Regions from separate parts of the Halomonas sp. GT genome, predicted to be linked through region 3. Evidence: predicted binding sites of a transcription regulator. Region 3 holds the regulator's gene; each other region holds the start of a gene.
The links. The regulator LexA, encoded in region 3, represses DNA repair genes until DNA is damaged. The targets are predictions, from matches to a motif close to TACTGTNTANNTANACAGTA.

Region 1 (4,228 bases), 1.5 Mb from region 3:
CTGGGAAGCTCATCGAAAAGCCATTATGGAACTACGCGCCTCACACTTTTCCCCACCACTCTAAATAAAGTGCATAAACGCTCATGAAAACGCATAAAAAATACACGCCTTAGAACCGCCTTCCCGCCCAGCAGTGGCGCGGCTTAAGGGACTGCCGCAATGGTGCATAAAAACCACTACATTTAGCGCGCGGGCGGGGTGACGATGGCGCGGCGTGGGTAATGAAGATCTAGTCTGGAGTCTGGTTAAGCATCCTCTCTAACTCGAGGATCTTAGTATCGCTTTCTAAGCTGGCGATCAAACTCCAGCCAAGGTGAGTGAACATAGCTCCAAAAATTGTCGCGCCGAAACCCATTAAGCTTGACTGGAAAAGTAGAGCAAATCCTTTTAACCCTGTGTCATAGAGCGTTTTGATATCATTAAAGTAAATGTGCCCTACTAGCAGGTACAAAGTGTATGTACCCAAAAAAAATAGCGTTACACCTACTAAAAGAAATAAAACACCGCTTAAAAACTCTATAACCATACGCCATTTCTCTGGCAATTTTACTCTTCTTTTAATTTCCATTTTGTGGGTTGTGAAATCACATATGACGGCAGGTCCGGCTTGACCAAAAATCATCAATGACTCCCTTGGCCCCCAATTAATAGAAGCTATTTTCTCAATCAGCTTAGCTGATGCTCTCTTTTTGAATGCGTTGTAAAAAGCATCCTCCAGCCGCAATTGAGAACATAGTTTTCTCCGATCATTTTGATAAACACCCAACGCTTCAATCACTTCGTCGAGCTTTGGCTTTCTGTTCAAAAGCCTAGAAATTAAAGTAAGTAAGACTTCAACCATTTTTAGCTTCCATCCAAAAGACAGTGAATAAGCCGCCCCTTTCGGAGCGGCTTGGCGTTGGTTAGATAGCTGGCTAGAGGTTTAGCGGTTGGTGATGATCAATTCACCGCGTGGCTCGGTCGCTTGCTGCCCCACAGTATACCTAATTAAAGTTGTTTGCAGGGTTAACCCTTTGAAGGCATCGCGCATCTCTGGCGTGTCGTTGACGCTGATTACAAACTGCCCCTGCCCTCTCCCCCATCCGGTAGTACTCTTCCAGCGAGAAGTCGCAGCCGTATCCAGCAGTACTCCAATAAGGCGGGTCGAGATAGAATAGCGTGCCTTCCCGATCATAACGCCGGATGCATTCCGCCCAATCCAAATGCTCGACCACCGCCCTGGATAACCGTAGGTGGGCATCGCTAAGATCTTCCTCAATGCGCAGCAGGTTCATGCGCGGCGGTGATACTGCAGAGGTGCCAAACGTCTGACCGCTGACTTTGCCACCGAACGCTAGCTTCTGCAGATAGAAGAAACGTGCTGCCCGCTGAATATCCGTCAGGTGGCGTGGGTCGATCTCTTTTTGCGTGAGGTACTCTTCCCTGCTGACCAGCCCCCAACGGAACTGCTTTACCAGCTCATCTGGGTGATGCTTCACCACACGATAGAGGCTCACCAACTCGCCATGCGCATCGTTGATCACCTCTACTTTGCTTGGCTCCTTCATGAAGAAAATAGCCGCCCCACCACAGAAAGGTTCTACATAAGCGGTGTGGGGTTTGAAGAGTGGCAGGATCTGTTTAGCCACCCGTCGCTTGCCGCCCATCCAGGGCAAAATCGGTCGATTCATCATCCTTGAATACCTGTTCATACATACAGTTTTAGGGTATAGTTCTTTTATCGCTTGCGGGGCCGTAAGCTCCTTTTTTTCAAGGATGAAACGAGCGGTGCGCCTGGGTAACCAGGCGCTTTTTTTATGCCTCAAGATCCAGTAAATACGGATCGAACCTCACCACCTCTTCCCCCACGAACTCGTTGATCTCTTTGAAGGTGGCCTGGAGTGGCTCCAGCTCGTTGCCCACATACACCTTGGCGGCTTTTTCGGCATCGCCAAATCCGGCGGCGTTTTGAGGTACCACGCCCATCAACTGAGGTGGGATACGGTGCCCGGCTACTTGGTCGTCGCGGGTGATGTTTTTGATGTTGTAGAACTCATCTTTGGCCGCGACTTCTGACACCGGGATGATCTGCACCCCGTCCTTTTTCCCCCTGGGCGAGTAAAGGAACAGGTTGCGGAAGTTGCCCGGCCCTTTGCTCTGTTTAAGCGCCTTGCGCATGTCGTCGATGTCTTTTTGATCGTGGGCCGGGTCGTTGACGTACATGATGAAGCCCGCGTGGCTGCCGTTGAAGTAGTAGCGGAGCACCCAGCTTCACTGGCGGAACTTAATAGCCCTCATTAGGTACACCAGCGTGCCCATCAATGAGATTGTAAAACCACCGTACAAAATGAACCCAACATACTGTACGTATGAATCTTCTAAATCATTAAGCCCATTCATAAAAAGGCCCATCACGGCCATGAAGACGGCCCACACAAGCGCGCTAACCGAATCGCTATCGTTACCATCTTTGAAAGTAAAACCAATCACTAACGCAAGCAGAATGAAAACAGTTTCATGACTGCCACTTTGAACAACACGGATATGAAAAGCAGGGTCATCGACCAACTTGCCAATCCCCATACCTGTGGCTACCATAAGCGCGCCCAAAACCTTTACCCAGAATTCGCTTCTCATAACGATCCTTACTTATGATGACTTATGGTCTTTTTGTGTTTGGTTTCGGTAGTGCAACTTACCAAGAACTGCAACCGTAAACTTCTTGGCGCTACTCCAACCATAGCCGCGTTAACGCTCGAACCTGCGCGTAGCAAAACCTTGATTTTCTCCGCGTCCTAGCGAATCCGGGTATAGCTTAACCGCTGATAAGGGGGATTACCCTATATTGTATTTCTCGGAAATTGTTTCTGTCACACGATAATTCCGCGCCCAGCCACCCTCTATAAAGCCCTCCACTAAGTGCGAGAACCTTCCATACTTATATAACAGCTCATCTAAACCCAAGAGCCAATTAGACTCGGTAAATTCCATGTTATAAAAGCCAATAAAAAGTAGGCTCCACCTGCAATAAACAAAGCCCAGTAAAAAGTCGTTCGCCTTTTATTAATAGGCTGAAGAAAGCGACTTTTCTTATCGGCTTGCGATGAGTAGTGCTGCAACACATCGAGCCATGCCTCACTTTCTTGATCAGCAAGTGAAACATCCCGCCAGTGGGCTGCTAACTGTAGGACAAATGATAGCACCAAGTAGTAAGACAACACTTTAACCAAGAATGCCAACTCAGTACTTTCTAAAAGAGCTGTAAAATTTTGCTTGTCAAATTTAGCAATGAATGAGAAAGCAACAAAAAACAAAATACCCAGCGCATCACGGGTTAGTGAATTGACAAGTTCCCGTACCTTAGCCGCGTATAGGTCGGCGTGAGATTTCATGTCTTTCATAAGCTCACGAACTTCTTTGTGATAAGCATCTTTGCGCTCAAGTATCACGAAGGCATAGCTATCACGTGCTTGATCGAGCGCAGCTTCGAGATGATTCTCCATACCCGAAAGCAACGGCTGCTCTTTCTCAATATCGATTGACAAGCGATCCATTACCAAGCCGAGACGTGTCTCAGGCCTCTCTTCATATACCCAAAGTACAGTTTCAATCAAAAGCTTTAGTGTTTTAGGGCTAGCATGTTGGTTGGTATCGAATAGCGCCATAGAAATACGCTTGGTACCTTTCAAGGTAACTTCGTAACGGCCTTCTATGCACCGTAGCTCTTGAACAAGGCAAACAGACAGCACAATTGAACTTAGTTTAACCAGAGGTTCTATCTCAGTGTTATCAAGATTTCCCCAGGTTAGTGCATAGCCCTTAGGACAAACACGTAACCCTCGCGTAGCGTTAGTATGAATTAATCGATGAACTTCCTCAGAGCTCGGTAAATCGACTGGCTCGACAATAGGAGGCAATGCCTCTGGAGGCATTACCCAAAGAAGAGGCCCTCCAACGCTTTGCGAAAGCCCTTGAACTCGAATTGTCACTGGTTTGGCAAAATCAGGAGTATTGCCTGTCGGGTACAAGCAAGGATCCCAGCTTTCAAGCCACTGATGAAAGCCCTTTACACTGAAGAACACCAATGTGATCTCATCTTCTCTTGCTCGCAGATGTTCTGCGATAGGCGTTTTACCCAGAATCAAGCGCCAACTGTCGCCATCAAACTCAGCCGTAGACAGGTCTTCTGCATCAATTGTGTCGTTAGTACTGACGATTTTTAGCATTGGTGCTTCAATGCCTAATTGAT
Region 2 (4,228 bases), 530 kb from region 3:
GGGCCGGGGCTTATCTTTATGAGCTTACCGTTGGCCTTCCAGGCGATGCCAATGGGCACGCTATTTGGCATTCTGTTTTTCTTGATGCTCTCAATGGCAGCGCTGACCTCGTCTATTTCGATGGTGGAAGCGACGGTGTCGTGGTTATGCGATAACAAAGGCATGACCCGTAAGTCTGCCTCTTGGGCGACGGGCATCGTGCTATGGCTGATCAGCACGCTGGCGATGCTATCGTTTAACCTGGGCGCTGATTGGGCACTTGCGGGCAAAAACTTCTTTGATTGGTTGGATTATTTGACCTCGCGCTGGATGATGCCGCTGGGGGGATTGGGTACGGTCGTGCTGGCGGGGTTTGTGCTGAAAAGTGAGACATTCCGCGATGAACTAGGCCTTGCACCGTTGCCTTATGCGCTATGGCTGACCATGGTGCGCTACGTTAGTCCGTTGGGTATTTTGGTTATCTTTGCTGATGCCTTGGGGCTTTACCAAGTTTCGTTCGCGGTGCATTGGCCGTGGCTGCTAGCAGTTTTGGTGGTCATGGTCGCAGCGGGGGAGACCCTAAGCCCGCGGCTGCGCCAAGCGCTGCGCTCGCGCTAGCCGCTGTTGTTCACGCTTCACCCTGGCGGCCGCAATGGCGCCAGGGTGAGTGCCTGCCTCCATGAGTTCGTCCCAGCAGGTGGTGTAACGGTCAGAGCGGTGTGCACAGCGTAGCTGCCACGGCGCTTCCGCCTCTGTCATTCCAAAACGAATGGTGCCTTGCCCCATGCGCTGATTGATGGCGTCAATGGTGTTCATCAAGTGCGGATGCGCCTTGGTTAAGGGCTGCAATAGTGAAAGCTGATACTGCTGCGCATCCACTAAGTCCAATAGCATGACGCCGGCTTTCATAAACTGAAAACCTGGCCGATACATCTGTTCAAGCCCTTCGCGCACGGCTTCTAAAATGATGCGGGTATCGTCGCTTGGCGATGCCAGGGGAATCATCGCGCTAGGCGAAAGTTGAGGCTGGTCTTTACGATGGCGGTTGGTGTTTAGAAACAACAACACGGCGCGGGTAAGGCTTTTCTGTTGGCGCAGTTTTTCGGCACTACGCTGGGCATGGCGCCGCAGCGCTGCGTGCAATTCCACTTTTACGCCGGTGGCTTGACCAAAAGAGCGCGACGTCATAATACGCTGACGCGGCTCTTCTAGTGCGTTCATTTCCAAGCAGGAGGTACCACGTAGCTCAAGTGCTGTACGTGCAAGCACTACTGAAAATCGTTTGCGAAGTTGCTTTGGGTCGCACTCCCGCAACTGCCACGCCGTGCGAATACCACTCACCGCAAGCCGTTCTGCTAGGCACCTACCGACGCCCCATACGGCATTCACCGGCAGCTGTTTAAGCAGCCCCATAGTGGTCGGGCTGTTGGCGGTGAGTAGGCAGACGCCTTGGTAGTGAGACTGCTTTTTGGCAACGTGATTCGCGAGCTTGGCTAACGTATGAGTAGGTGCCAGCCCTACGCATACGGGCAACCCTAAATAGCGGCGAATACGGCGGCGCACAACGTCCCCAAGCGTTTGACATTGAGCGTCGCTGAAGCCATCCAGGTAAATAAACATTTCATCAATAGAGTAAGGTGCGACGTCTGGGCAGGCATCTCGCAGCAGTTGGGCGAGTCGTGCGGACATGTCGCCATACAGCTCGTAGTTAGATGATAATAAATGAATCTCTCCCCGCCGATGCAAACCTTCCAGTTGGAAAGAAGGAGTGCCCATGGGGATTTCTAACGCTTTCATTTCAGCCGAGCGGGCAATTACACAGCCATCGTTATTCGACATCACGCCAACGGGTTTACCTTCAAGCGCGGGGTTAAAAACACGCTCGCAGGAAACATAAAAATTATTGGCATCAACAAGGCCAATCATGGCAAATACTCATGCACCACGGCGCGCACCACACCCCATAGCTGGCAATTTGTCTCTTCTAACGGCAGCGGTGGATAGTGGGGATGAGCCGAGCAAAGGTGTGGCGTGCCTTGATAGAGCGCATAACGCTTTATCAGTACTTCCTCTTCAAACATGGCGACCAGGATATGCCCTAAACGGGGCGGTATGCTGCGATCTACCACCAGTAAATCACCTTCGAATATCCCCCAGCCTTCCATGCTGTCGCCTGCGGCGGTGAGATAAAACGTGTGGTTGGGGTGTTTAATCAACCGCTCATTGAGATCTAGTGTGCGTGGTTCGTAATCTTGAGCAGGTGAAGGGAAGCCGCTAAACCCAGCACGACCGTATAACGTTGGAAATGGCAACGGCTGAGAGGTTAACGGCAGGGCTGTTGAAACCATCGTTGTTGTAAATGTGCTTGTTTCAAGCGTAGTTGTTTTTAAAGAGGCGGTTTGAGACGGCATCGTCGGCATCCTCATGAATAAATAATGTACTTAAGTACTGTTTTTATAGCCAGTATTTGTGAGCAGTATTTATTCATAGGGAGAAAATTGCAAGCGACGCTCAACGCTGGGGCCTACTGGCTCAGCGGGTGCTATTGGCTCAGCGGGCAAGCCATAGACCAACCACCAACGCGCTTATCACGGTAATCAAGAACACAAGATTGCGAGCACGGGTGTCACGACGTGGTTTCATGGTCATTTTCCTGTTGGTCATCATCGTTAAGAGCATTTCGAAGTAGTCGCAGCACGCAAGCGTTATCCGCATAAAGCGACAGATGTGCTGCGCTTAGCATGGTAACGTTTACGCCCTAGAGCGTCATCTGACGTAGATGACATTGCTTGGTTATCCGGCTTTAAAGAGATCCTGCTTATGAATGAATCGACCCACGTCGGTACCGCTGCGCAGCCGCTTTCCCTGGCGAATGGGCGGCTGGCGGCGCTTAGCTGGGGGCGTAGCACTGCGCCTACTTGGGTGGCACTGCATGGTTGGCTAGACAACGCGGCGAGCTTTAGCCGGCTGGCACCGCTGTTAGTGAAAGCGCTGGATATTCGCATTGTGGCGATCGACTTCCGTGGTCACGGGCACTCAGCTCATGCGCCGACAGGAAGCGACTATGCATTATGGGACTATACCCACGACGTGCTGGATACCATGGAGTCATTAGAGATCGAAAAAACGACGCTACTTGCTCACTCGATGGGGGCAGCCGTGGCTTGCCTAGTATCGGCAGCGCTACCCGAGCGGGTAGATAAGCTAATTTTGTTAGATGGCTTAGGAGCGCTAAACACACCTGCTGAAGAGACTGCAAGCCAACTACGCAAAGGATTAGTGGCTTACAGGCGGCCGCTTTCACGTCCTCCTCGTTATCCCGATGTTGAGAGTGCTGTGGCAGCGCGGGTAGCCGGAGGTGTCACGCCGCTGGACAGCATCACCGCCACGCCACTTGTCGAGCGCAACACACAGGCCACTGCCGATGGGCATGTGCAAATGCGCACTGATAGCCGTTTGTTAAAGCCTTCTTTGGTGCGCTTTACGCCCCAGCAAGTGTTGTCACTACTGGCGGAGATTCAAGCCCCGGTGCTATTGATAGAAGGTGAACGAGGTATTTTAGGCGAGCGGGACTGGGCAGAAAAAGCGCGGCAAGCAGTACCACAATTAACGCGCCATGTGCTAGCGGGCGGCCATCATCTGCATCTTGAACCTCAGGCGGTTCGTCACGTGGCCAGCATAATCAGTCAGCAAGCGTAGCGGGTATCTGATTGCTCGCGTTAGGAAGGTGACGATGAAGAAAGTAGCGCATGTTGTTAAAACACCTGGGGCAAGCAGCTGCTTGAATGGCGGTAATAAAGTTGCGCTGGTATTGGGAAGTGGAGGGGCTAGGGGGTACGCCCATATCGGCGTTATTGAAGCACTGGAAGCGCGCGGCTTCGAGATAATTTCGATTGCGGGTTGCTCCATGGGCGCGCTAATTGCTGGTATTTATGCCGCTGGAAAGCTGCCTGAATACCGGGAGTGGGTGTGTAACCTGGATTACTTAGACGTGCTCAAGCTGGTCGATGTGACCTGGAGTCCGATGGGCGCCATGCGAGCGAATAAGGTCATGAATAAGCTTGAAGAGCTGGTCGGCGATATGCTGATCGAAGATCTGCCTATTCCGGTGACGACCGTCGCGACAGATCTGGTTCGTCAACGTGAAGTGTGGTTTCAAAATGGCCCTTTACTCCAGGCAATCCGTGCCTCTATTGCCGTGCCGGGTGTCATTACCCCGGTGCATGTGGGGGATCAGGTGCTCGTTGAT
Region 3 (4,228 bases):
CGCCACCGTGACCAGGAAAGTGCTTACCTACTGCCGCCATACCCGCTTCATGCAAACCATTTATAAAACTCTGCCCTAGAACAGCGACATGCGCAGGGTCGGTGCTGAAGCTGCGATCACCGATAACACTAGATATACCACTGTCGACATCTAAGACAGGAGCAAAGCTGATATCAAGACCGCAGGCAGCCATTTCCATGCCCAGCAACCAACCCGCATCTTTTGCTAATGCAAGACCGGATGCCGAATCCTCAGTGAATTGATCACCAATACGTGCCATAGCTGGCATGCGAGTAACGCCTTCTCTAATTCGCTGAACGCGACCGCCCTCTTGGTCAATACCAAGCAACAGCTCACCGCGGACACGACGAATATCACTGCAAAGCTTTCTAACCTGATAAGCATTCTCGACATTTCTAGCGAATAAAATGACACCGCCCACAGCAGGGTCCATCAAAAGATGTTTTTCAGCTTTGGTTAATCGCGGCCCTTCAAGGTCGAGCATGACCGGGCCTAAAGATTGAGTCATTGTGATGGATCCAACAAAAGGGCCGTCAATTTTAGTTGATCAATCTCTCGTGTCAAAAAATCAATAATAAGTTGCCTAGGTTTGGCCATCATGAAGCCAAACGGGTGTGCCCGGCGGCGCATGCTCAAAAAGATACACCAAGTTATCATTTCGCAACCGAATACAACCATGCGAAGCGGCTACGCCCATCGGTTGATCAGGTGGAGTCCCATGAAGGTAGATGAAGCGACGTTGAGTATCGACATCCCCGCCTCGATTCACCCCTCTCTCTAAACCACAGAGCCACAAAATACGCGTTAATATCCAATCACGATGCGGGAATTCAATCGCAAGTGCCGACGTAAATACCTCCCCAGTCCACCGCCTCCCGCGAAAAACGGCATTATTAGGCAAACCGTCACCTATGGATGCGCGGATATAGTGCCATCCAAGGGGGGTTTGACCACTGCCCTCTTGCTGCCCTACACCTTTCTCGCCGGTCGACACGGCACACGTGTGCAGCAACGTACGCCCTTTCCACCAGCTTAGTTGCTGCTGTTTGATATTGATTTCTATCCACCCATCATTCTGCGGGGGCAGATCAGCTAGCGTAGGCGTTCGCATAATGTCCTTCATCAGCAGCAGGCGGCAGCGGTGCATTCATGGCGGCAACTACGACAGGGCGTAAACGTCTTACCAAATCCCTCACTGTTACTTGCTCATTATAGTCTTTCGCGGCAATGTCTCGCAGTGCATCTAAACCAGACAGCGTAAAAATTACGGTGCCCAGCATGAAATGCAGCCGCCAAAAACGCTCAGCATCTGGTAAATCTGGCGTTGCCTGACGCACTAGCTCAGTGAAACGGGTAAACACGTCACCGTACTGCTGCTGGATATAACGTCGTAAGTGCCCTTGTGCCTGGCTATACGCCAACCCTAGAAGACGCATAAACACCTTCAAGCTATTGCGCTCAGCAGGCACGGCCAACACCGTGCTTGCCATTGTTTCCAACAGTACTTCAAGAGGAATCACATCACCGTTGTACTGCGCTTCAAGATCATCAAGCGCCGTATGAAAACGTTGCGAGAAGGGATCTAGATAGCGCGCAAACACAGCTTGGATAAGCGCCTTTTTAGAACCAAAATGGTAATTAACGGCGGCCAAATTAACCCGCGCTTTACTGGTTATATTGCGTAGCGACGTTTCAGCAAAACCACGCTCTGCAAACAGCACCTCAGCGGTATCGAGGATACGTGTTACCGTATCAGATTGCGCCATAGCGCCCTCCAGAAAACGAGTGTTTAAAACATCGTTAAATACTATGCCATAACGTTATTTGGCTCAATCACTTATCTTTAGCTTTTTACCCAACGCTAAAATCAACCCTAGGCACCTATTCAGACACCTGCCAACTGTCGCTGTCGCGTTTGCCGTTGATATAACACCCAGGCTAGTCGCTCTTGTCTCCATTTTCTCAAAACACTTCCATAGCGACCGGCATTGCGGGGCTCTCTTGCATGTACTGGACAGAGCAACATACTGTATACTTAACCACATACTGTTTAAGCCGACATGTAGCCACTGTCTTGTTCAATTTTTTGGAGTTTGTTATGTCGCGTCCACTGACTGCTCGTCAGCAGCATGTTTTTGATTTTATTGTTAAAACAATGGCTGAATTTGGCTACCCGCCGACCCGCGCAGAAATCGCCAAAGCACTCGGATTTCGTTCTCCTAACGCTGCTGAAGAACATTTAAGAGCGCTTGAGCGCAAAGGTGCCATCCGCATTATCCGTAATACCTCGCGCGGAATTCGACTACCTAATCAGGAACCGCAGGATGTAAGTGACGTTTCGACAACGGCGCCCGCAACCAATGTAGAACCACTACCAAATGGCTTACCGGTCATCGGAGAGGTGGCCGCAGGAAGTCCGATTTTAGCAGCGGAACACATTGATCGTTATTGCCCTCTACCCGCCGAATACTTTACTCCCAAAGCGGATTACCTTCTTCGGGTGCGGGGCTTATCAATGAAGGATGTTGGCATACTGGAAGGTGACCTTCTTGCCGTACATCGCACCGATCGAGTTCGAGATGGCCAGATTGTGGTAGCAAGGCTAGAAGATGAAGTGACCGTAAAGCGCTTTAAACGACAGGGCCATACGGTGACACTAATTGCAGAAAACAGTGACTTTGCGCCCATAGAAATTGATCTACGCACCCAGCAGTTAGATATCGAAGGAGTGGGCGTTGGTGTCATACGTGGCGGTAACGGCCAAGCACTGGGATAAGCGAGTAAGTGTAAATACCGGTGAGGCACTCGATAGAGATACTCACCGGCTATCGCAATGTTACTGAGAGTCTATATAGCGACGATCATTAAACGTAGCTACCCAACTCGGGTGATACACCAGCAAAATACTGAGTAACATCCCTGTGATAAAAGCCTCGGAGGGCATTAACAGGGGTAAGAAGCGCGCATACTCTTGGGCTAAGTACACAGCTTCAGAGTCGGTACCCGCCACCATGATTAGCAAGACAGCCGATAATCCTCCACCCAATGTTGCCAGCGCAGCGCCAAAAAAACCGCATACGAAAAGAAAGACCATCAAATTATCAGGCAGACGTCGGTCTACAAACCGCCATACCAGACCAGCAACGACCGCAGGCACAATGCCGGTTACCAACACATTAGCGCCTAGTAACGCCCATTCGTTGCGCCCAACGGCTGACATCGCAACATTAATCAGCACATTGCTAATTAATGCGAGCGGCACTTTAAATACCAACGTCATCAGGACAGTGAATACTAAGTGCAGGGTTAACCAATCGACTGCCTGAGCACGCAGTTGCCACATCAGCATCACGGCAAGCGTCGCGGCTAACCACCGATGCTGAAGCGCCACATCGTCTATCAGTGATCGCCATGGGCGCAGCCATATCATCCACGCGAGCACGCTAAACGATACCAACCACGTCAGCAACAATGCCCAGGGAGCTAAAACACTTTGCGCGAAAGACATGGATGCCCCTATCTACCCTCAGCTAACGACTAGCCAGCTGTAAATCTGAATTGATTAAAAAGTCTGATTAACTAAATAGCATGATTAGCTGAACACCACAGTCTTATTGCCATGGATTAATACTCGGTCTTCTAGATGCCATCGTAAACCACGCGCCAATACCGCTTTTTCGACATCGCGCCCGAAACGCACGAGATCCGTTGGCGTATGGCAATGACTGACCCGATGAATATCTTGTTCAATAATCGGCCCAGCATCCAGCTCTTCAGTGACATAGTGACAGGTAGCACCGATTAGCTTAACGCCTCGCTGGTAAGCTTGATGATAGGGCTTAGCACCAGCAAAAGAGGGTAAGAAACTATGGTGGATGTTAATCACCCGTCCTGCATAACGCGAACAGAGTGAAGGCGGCAAAATCTGCATGTAACGCGCCAACACAACACAGTCCGCTCGTGCACTATCAATTTGCGCCTGAACCTGCTCGAAAGCAGCTTGCTTATTTTCAGGGTCTACTGGCACATGATGGTAAGGAATGCCATACCATTCAGTGAGTGACCGCATATCTTCATGGTTTGAAATAACCCCAACAATGTCGCAGTCCAGCTCCCCTGCTTGCCAACGGTAAAGCAAATCAACCAGACAGTGAGACTCCCGCGACACCATCAGCACCACACGCCTGCGTTTTTGAGTATCAACCAG
Region 4 (4,228 bases), 1.4 Mb from region 3:
GAAATCACCTTGTTGTTCAACGTTTACTAAACGCCCCGCGTTGTCGAACGTGAGGGTTACACGCCGCTGCTCAACACCCGCGTATGCTTTATCAAGACGATAAACGTAATCCCACTCCCGTGTGTCAAAGGGGGCTTCCAGCAGCGGGCGACCCATTACATAAGTAACTTGTTCTTGGGTCATTCCTGGCTGTAATTGGCTGACCATTTCTTCGGTCACCAAGTTGCCCTGAGGGATGTCACGCTTGTAAACGCCAACGTAGCTGCAGCCGCTAACAACGGTTAGGGCAACGGAAAGAGTAATGATACGAGTCAATTTTTGCATTTGAGCCTATTCTTCACTATCGTGGTTTCGGTCGATCATACCCGACCTAACCTGTTACTGCGAAGAGCAACCATGGCCGATCAGAACCATGAACTGCGCAAAGCCGGGCTGAAAGTGACCCTGCCGCGCGTCAAGATCCTGCAGATTCTCGAAAATGCTTCGGGTCAACACCACCTTAGCGCAGAAGAAGTGTACAAAACACTGATTGATGCGGGCGAGGATGTTGGCTTGGCTACCGTGTACCGCGTGCTGACTCAGTTTGAATCAGCAGGCTTGGTGATCCGTCATAATTTTGATGGTGGTCACGCGGTGTTCGAGATGACTCAAGAAGACCACCACGACCATATGGTGTGTTTAGAAAGTGGTGAAATCATTGAGTTTGTCGATGAAATCATTGAGCGTCGTCAGCAAGAGATCGCCGAAGAGCACGGCTATGAACTTGTGGACCATGCCCTGGTGCTTTATGTACGCCCCCGTGGGTCGGACGTAACGCGACAGGACAGTGGCCCCACAAATAAAAAATAGTCGCGCTAAATAAGACGCCCCCAGGGTGCGAGTGATGTTTCATTCGCGCCCTGGGGGCGTTTTTTATAGCGTGTAGTGTTTACTAGTGATTGGCGATTGAACAAACGCTTAGTGCGGCGGCCGTTGGCTAGCGTGAAGCATTTCCCTGGCGTGAGCGAGTGTTTGGTCAGATAGCGTTACACCGCCCAGCATGCGGGCAAGTTCACTAACCCGGCCACGCTCGTCCAGCAGGGCCATATGGGTCAGTGTGCTATCTCGTTTGGCACGTTTTTCAATATGCAGATGCTGATGCGCCTGAGCGGCGACCTGAGGTAGGTGGGTGACGGTCATTACTTGCCCGTTTTCGCCGAGCTTGCGTAGCAGTTGGCCAACAATTTCGGCCGTCGCTCCCGAGATGCCTACGTCCACTTCATCGAAGACCAAGCTGGGAATAGTGGAGTGGGAAGCGGCCACCACTTGAATGGCAAGACTGATACGCGAAAGCTCACCGCCCGAAGCCACCTTGGTTAACGGCCTAGCAGGCTGACCCGGATTAGCGCTAATCAGGAATTGAACGTGGTCCAGGCCTTCCGGCGTAGGCGTTTCTCGCGGGGTAACGTCTACCTCAAAGCGTGCTTTACCCATGGCCAGAAAAGCCAGTTGTTGCTGCACCTCTTTGCCTAAGCGAACGGCGGCTTTTTGTCGCGCCTCACTTAGTTGTTTAGCGTCGCTGCGGTAACGCTCGCGGTATTCAGACACTTGGTTGCTTAACGACTCCAGGTCGTCGTCGCTGGCTTCTAGCAGTTCGACTTCCTGGCTGAGCCGGGCATGCAGTGCGCAAATCTCTTCCGGGGCAACGTGGTGCTTGCGGCCGATACGGTGGACATCGCCAAGACGTTCTTCTACCCAGGCTAGGCGTTCCGGGTCTAGTTCAGTAGTACTGGCAAGACGATTAAGCTCGCTGGAAGCTTCCTCTACTTGAATGCGCGCATCGCTAAGCATAGCCAAGGTATTGGCCAGTGTGCCTTTGTCACTGCCGGGTAGCGCGCTTAAATGGGTATAGGCTTGGTTTAACAGTGACAGAGCGCCGCCTTCATCGCTCGCGCAGCAGTCGGCGGCAAACTGGGTTTCACGCAGCGTCTCTTCCGCATGGGCAAGGGTATGCTGTTCTTCTTCGAGGGTTTGCAGCTCACCTTCGGCCAACCCTAGTTGATCTAATTCTTCTACTTGGTAACGTAGCAGCTGTCGTTTTGCCTCAACCTCACTGCCTTCTTCGCTGAGTTTTTTTAATCGCCGTCGAGCGCTGCGCCACTCGCGGAACGTTTCAGCTAACTGCTGGCTACGCTCACGTAGCCCAGCATAATCATCTAGCAGAGCAAGGTGGGTTTCTTCACGCATGAGTGCCTGATGAGCATGCTGTCCATGGATTTGAATCAGCTGCTCGCCCAGCGATTTTAGGTCAGCGATGGTAGCAGGGTGGCCATTGATCCATGCTTTGGAGCGACCGCTGGCTGTGACCACACGGCGCAGCAAGCACTCTTCAGCAGGCAGCTCACGAGCAGTCAACCACTCAGTGGCAGCGGGCAGGTGTTGAATATCAAAACGAGCGGAAAGGTCGGTGCGTTCACGTCCGTGACGTACACTGCCCGCGTCGGCACGCTCACCTAAACATAGGCCAAGGGCACCGAGCAGAATCGATTTGCCTGCCCCAGTTTCCCCGGTGATCGCCGTCATGCCCCGGGTTAGGTCGAGTTCAAGGCGGTCGACAATAGCGTAATCTTGGATTGCTAGCTGCGTAAGCATTAAGGCCTCCTGAGGCAGTGCGGCACAGAAGCTGGATACTTATCCAATAATTGTTGTTTTATACAGTAGTCTGTAACTCACTTCAATGCCCCTCTTGAGATGGCTTTTATGGCCCCCATATAGCGTTCATACGTGGTTAATACTCGTTACTTAACCGAGGTGGCCGTCAATGCCACCGCTGCATATTTTTCAGGAGCTAGGCATGGCAAAAGAACCGCAAACCCCATTAGAAGATGAGCTGGCCCGCCAAGAGCAAGAGGCGGAAGTCACCGAGCAAGCGGCTGAAGAGCGTCTGGTCGAGGGCGAGTTGGAAGGCTTGATTGAGGAAGAGGCTGCGCTAGAGGGCGAAGTGGGAAACCCTGAAGCCGATATGCTAGCTGCTCAGGTGGAAGAGCTTGAGCAGAGCTTGGCGGAAGCTAAAGACCAAGCGCTACGTGCCGCTGCTGAAGCTCAAAACGTGCGTCGCCGGGCTGAGCAAGAAGCTGAAAAAGCGCGCAAATTTGCTTTAGAAAAATTTGTTAAAGAGCTATTGCCCGTTGTTGATAGTCTGGAAAAAGCCCTAGAGAGCATGGAAGACGGAGCCTCTGACGTACATCGTGAGGGCGTTTCCATGACCCTCAAAATGCAGTTAGGCGTATTGAATAAATTTGGCGTGGAAAGCGTTGAGCCCCAGGGTGAGCCCTTCGACCCGCAGGTTCACGAAGCGATGGCGATGGTGCCGAATCCCGAGCTTGAACCCAATACCGTCATGGACGTGATGCAGAAGGGTTATTTGCTTAACGGCCGCCTAGTTCGCCCAGCGATGGTGGTAGTCAGCCAAAAAGCCAATTAAGCATTGGCTGACGCAAAGCAAAAAAAAGCCCCTTGAAATGCTGCGAGCGGCCCCCAAATAAAGGGCAACCCGCGGGAAAACCCGCAAACGCTTTAAATTTCAAAAAGCAGATTTTTTGACATCAGCTTTCAAACATCAGTTTTGTAACAACCGAATTCGAGGTTTTTGCTATGGGACGCATTATTGGTATCGATCTGGGCACCACCAACTCTTGTGTGGCAGTGCTCGATGGTGACAGCGCTAAAGTAATTGAAAATGCCGAAGGTGGTCGTACTACGCCTTCCATTATTGCTTACACCGACGATGGTGAAACGCTGGTAGGCCAGGCGGCAAAACGTCAGGCTGTCACCAACCCTGAGAACACCCTTTACGCGATCAAACGCCTGATTGGCCGTCGCTTCAAAGATGATGTCGTACAAAAAGACATCAAAATGGTGCCTTACAAAATCACTGAAGCAGACAACGGTGATGCTTGGGTTGAAGTAAAAGGCAAGAAAATGGCGCCGCCGCAGGTAAGCGCGGAAGTGCTGAAGAAAATGAAGAAAACCGCCGAAGATTACCTCGGTGAAGCGGTAACTGAAGCGGTTATCACCGTACCGGCTTATTTTAATGACAGCCAGCGCCAAGCCACGAAAGATGCGGGCCGTATCGCCGGTCTAGATGTTAAACGCATCATTAACGAGCCAACCGCAGCAGCATTGGCCTACGGTATGGACAAATCCCGTGGTGATAAAACCATCGCGGTATACGACCTGGGTGGCGGTA

Region 1: a site for LexA is predicted at 1,682-1,701, ahead of B6A39_RS01355 (DNA adenine methylase). Genes of this name have one in related genera too.
Region 2: a site for LexA is predicted at 2,426-2,445, ahead of B6A39_RS05630 (LexA family protein). Genes of this name have one in related genera too.
Region 4: a site for LexA is predicted at 2,680-2,699, ahead of recN (DNA repair protein RecN). Genes of this name have one in related genera too.

What each region holds. Positions count from the first base shown of each region.
Region 1 covers NZ_CP020562.1:276,401-280,628, reverse strand. Annotated here, with positions in the region: gene B6A39_RS01365 (hypothetical protein) at 1-64, shown strand, start outside; gene B6A39_RS01360 (hypothetical protein) at 230-841, opposite strand; gene B6A39_RS01355 (DNA adenine methylase) at 984-1,673, opposite strand; gene B6A39_RS01350 (hypothetical protein) at 1,795-2,244, opposite strand; gene B6A39_RS01345 (hypothetical protein) at 2,251-2,616, opposite strand; gene B6A39_RS01340 (hypothetical protein) at 2,934-4,228, opposite strand, start outside.
Region 2 covers NZ_CP020562.1:1,199,035-1,203,262, forward strand. Annotated here, with positions in the region: gene B6A39_RS05620 (sodium-dependent transporter) at 1-597, shown strand, start outside; gene B6A39_RS05625 (Y-family DNA polymerase) at 559-1,905, opposite strand; gene B6A39_RS05630 (LexA family protein) at 1,902-2,390, opposite strand; gene B6A39_RS05635 (alpha/beta fold hydrolase) at 2,800-3,678, shown strand; gene B6A39_RS05640 (patatin-like phospholipase family protein) at 3,713-4,228, shown strand, end outside.
Region 3 covers NZ_CP020562.1:1,728,404-1,732,631, reverse strand. Annotated here, with positions in the region: gene nagZ (beta-N-acetylhexosaminidase) at 1-529, opposite strand, end outside; gene B6A39_RS08100 (L,D-transpeptidase) at 605-1,132, opposite strand; gene B6A39_RS08095 (TetR/AcrR family transcriptional regulator) at 1,110-1,787, opposite strand; gene lexA (transcriptional repressor LexA) at 2,120-2,797, shown strand; gene B6A39_RS08085 (energy-coupling factor ABC transporter permease) at 2,858-3,529, opposite strand; gene purU (formyltetrahydrofolate deformylase) at 3,614-4,228, opposite strand, start outside.
Region 4 covers NZ_CP020562.1:322,086-326,313, forward strand. Annotated here, with positions in the region: gene B6A39_RS01570 (outer membrane protein assembly factor BamE) at 1-324, opposite strand, end outside; gene fur (ferric iron uptake transcriptional regulator) at 397-849, shown strand; gene recN (DNA repair protein RecN) at 958-2,631, opposite strand; gene grpE (nucleotide exchange factor GrpE) at 2,834-3,463, shown strand; gene dnaK (molecular chaperone DnaK) at 3,634-4,228, shown strand, end outside.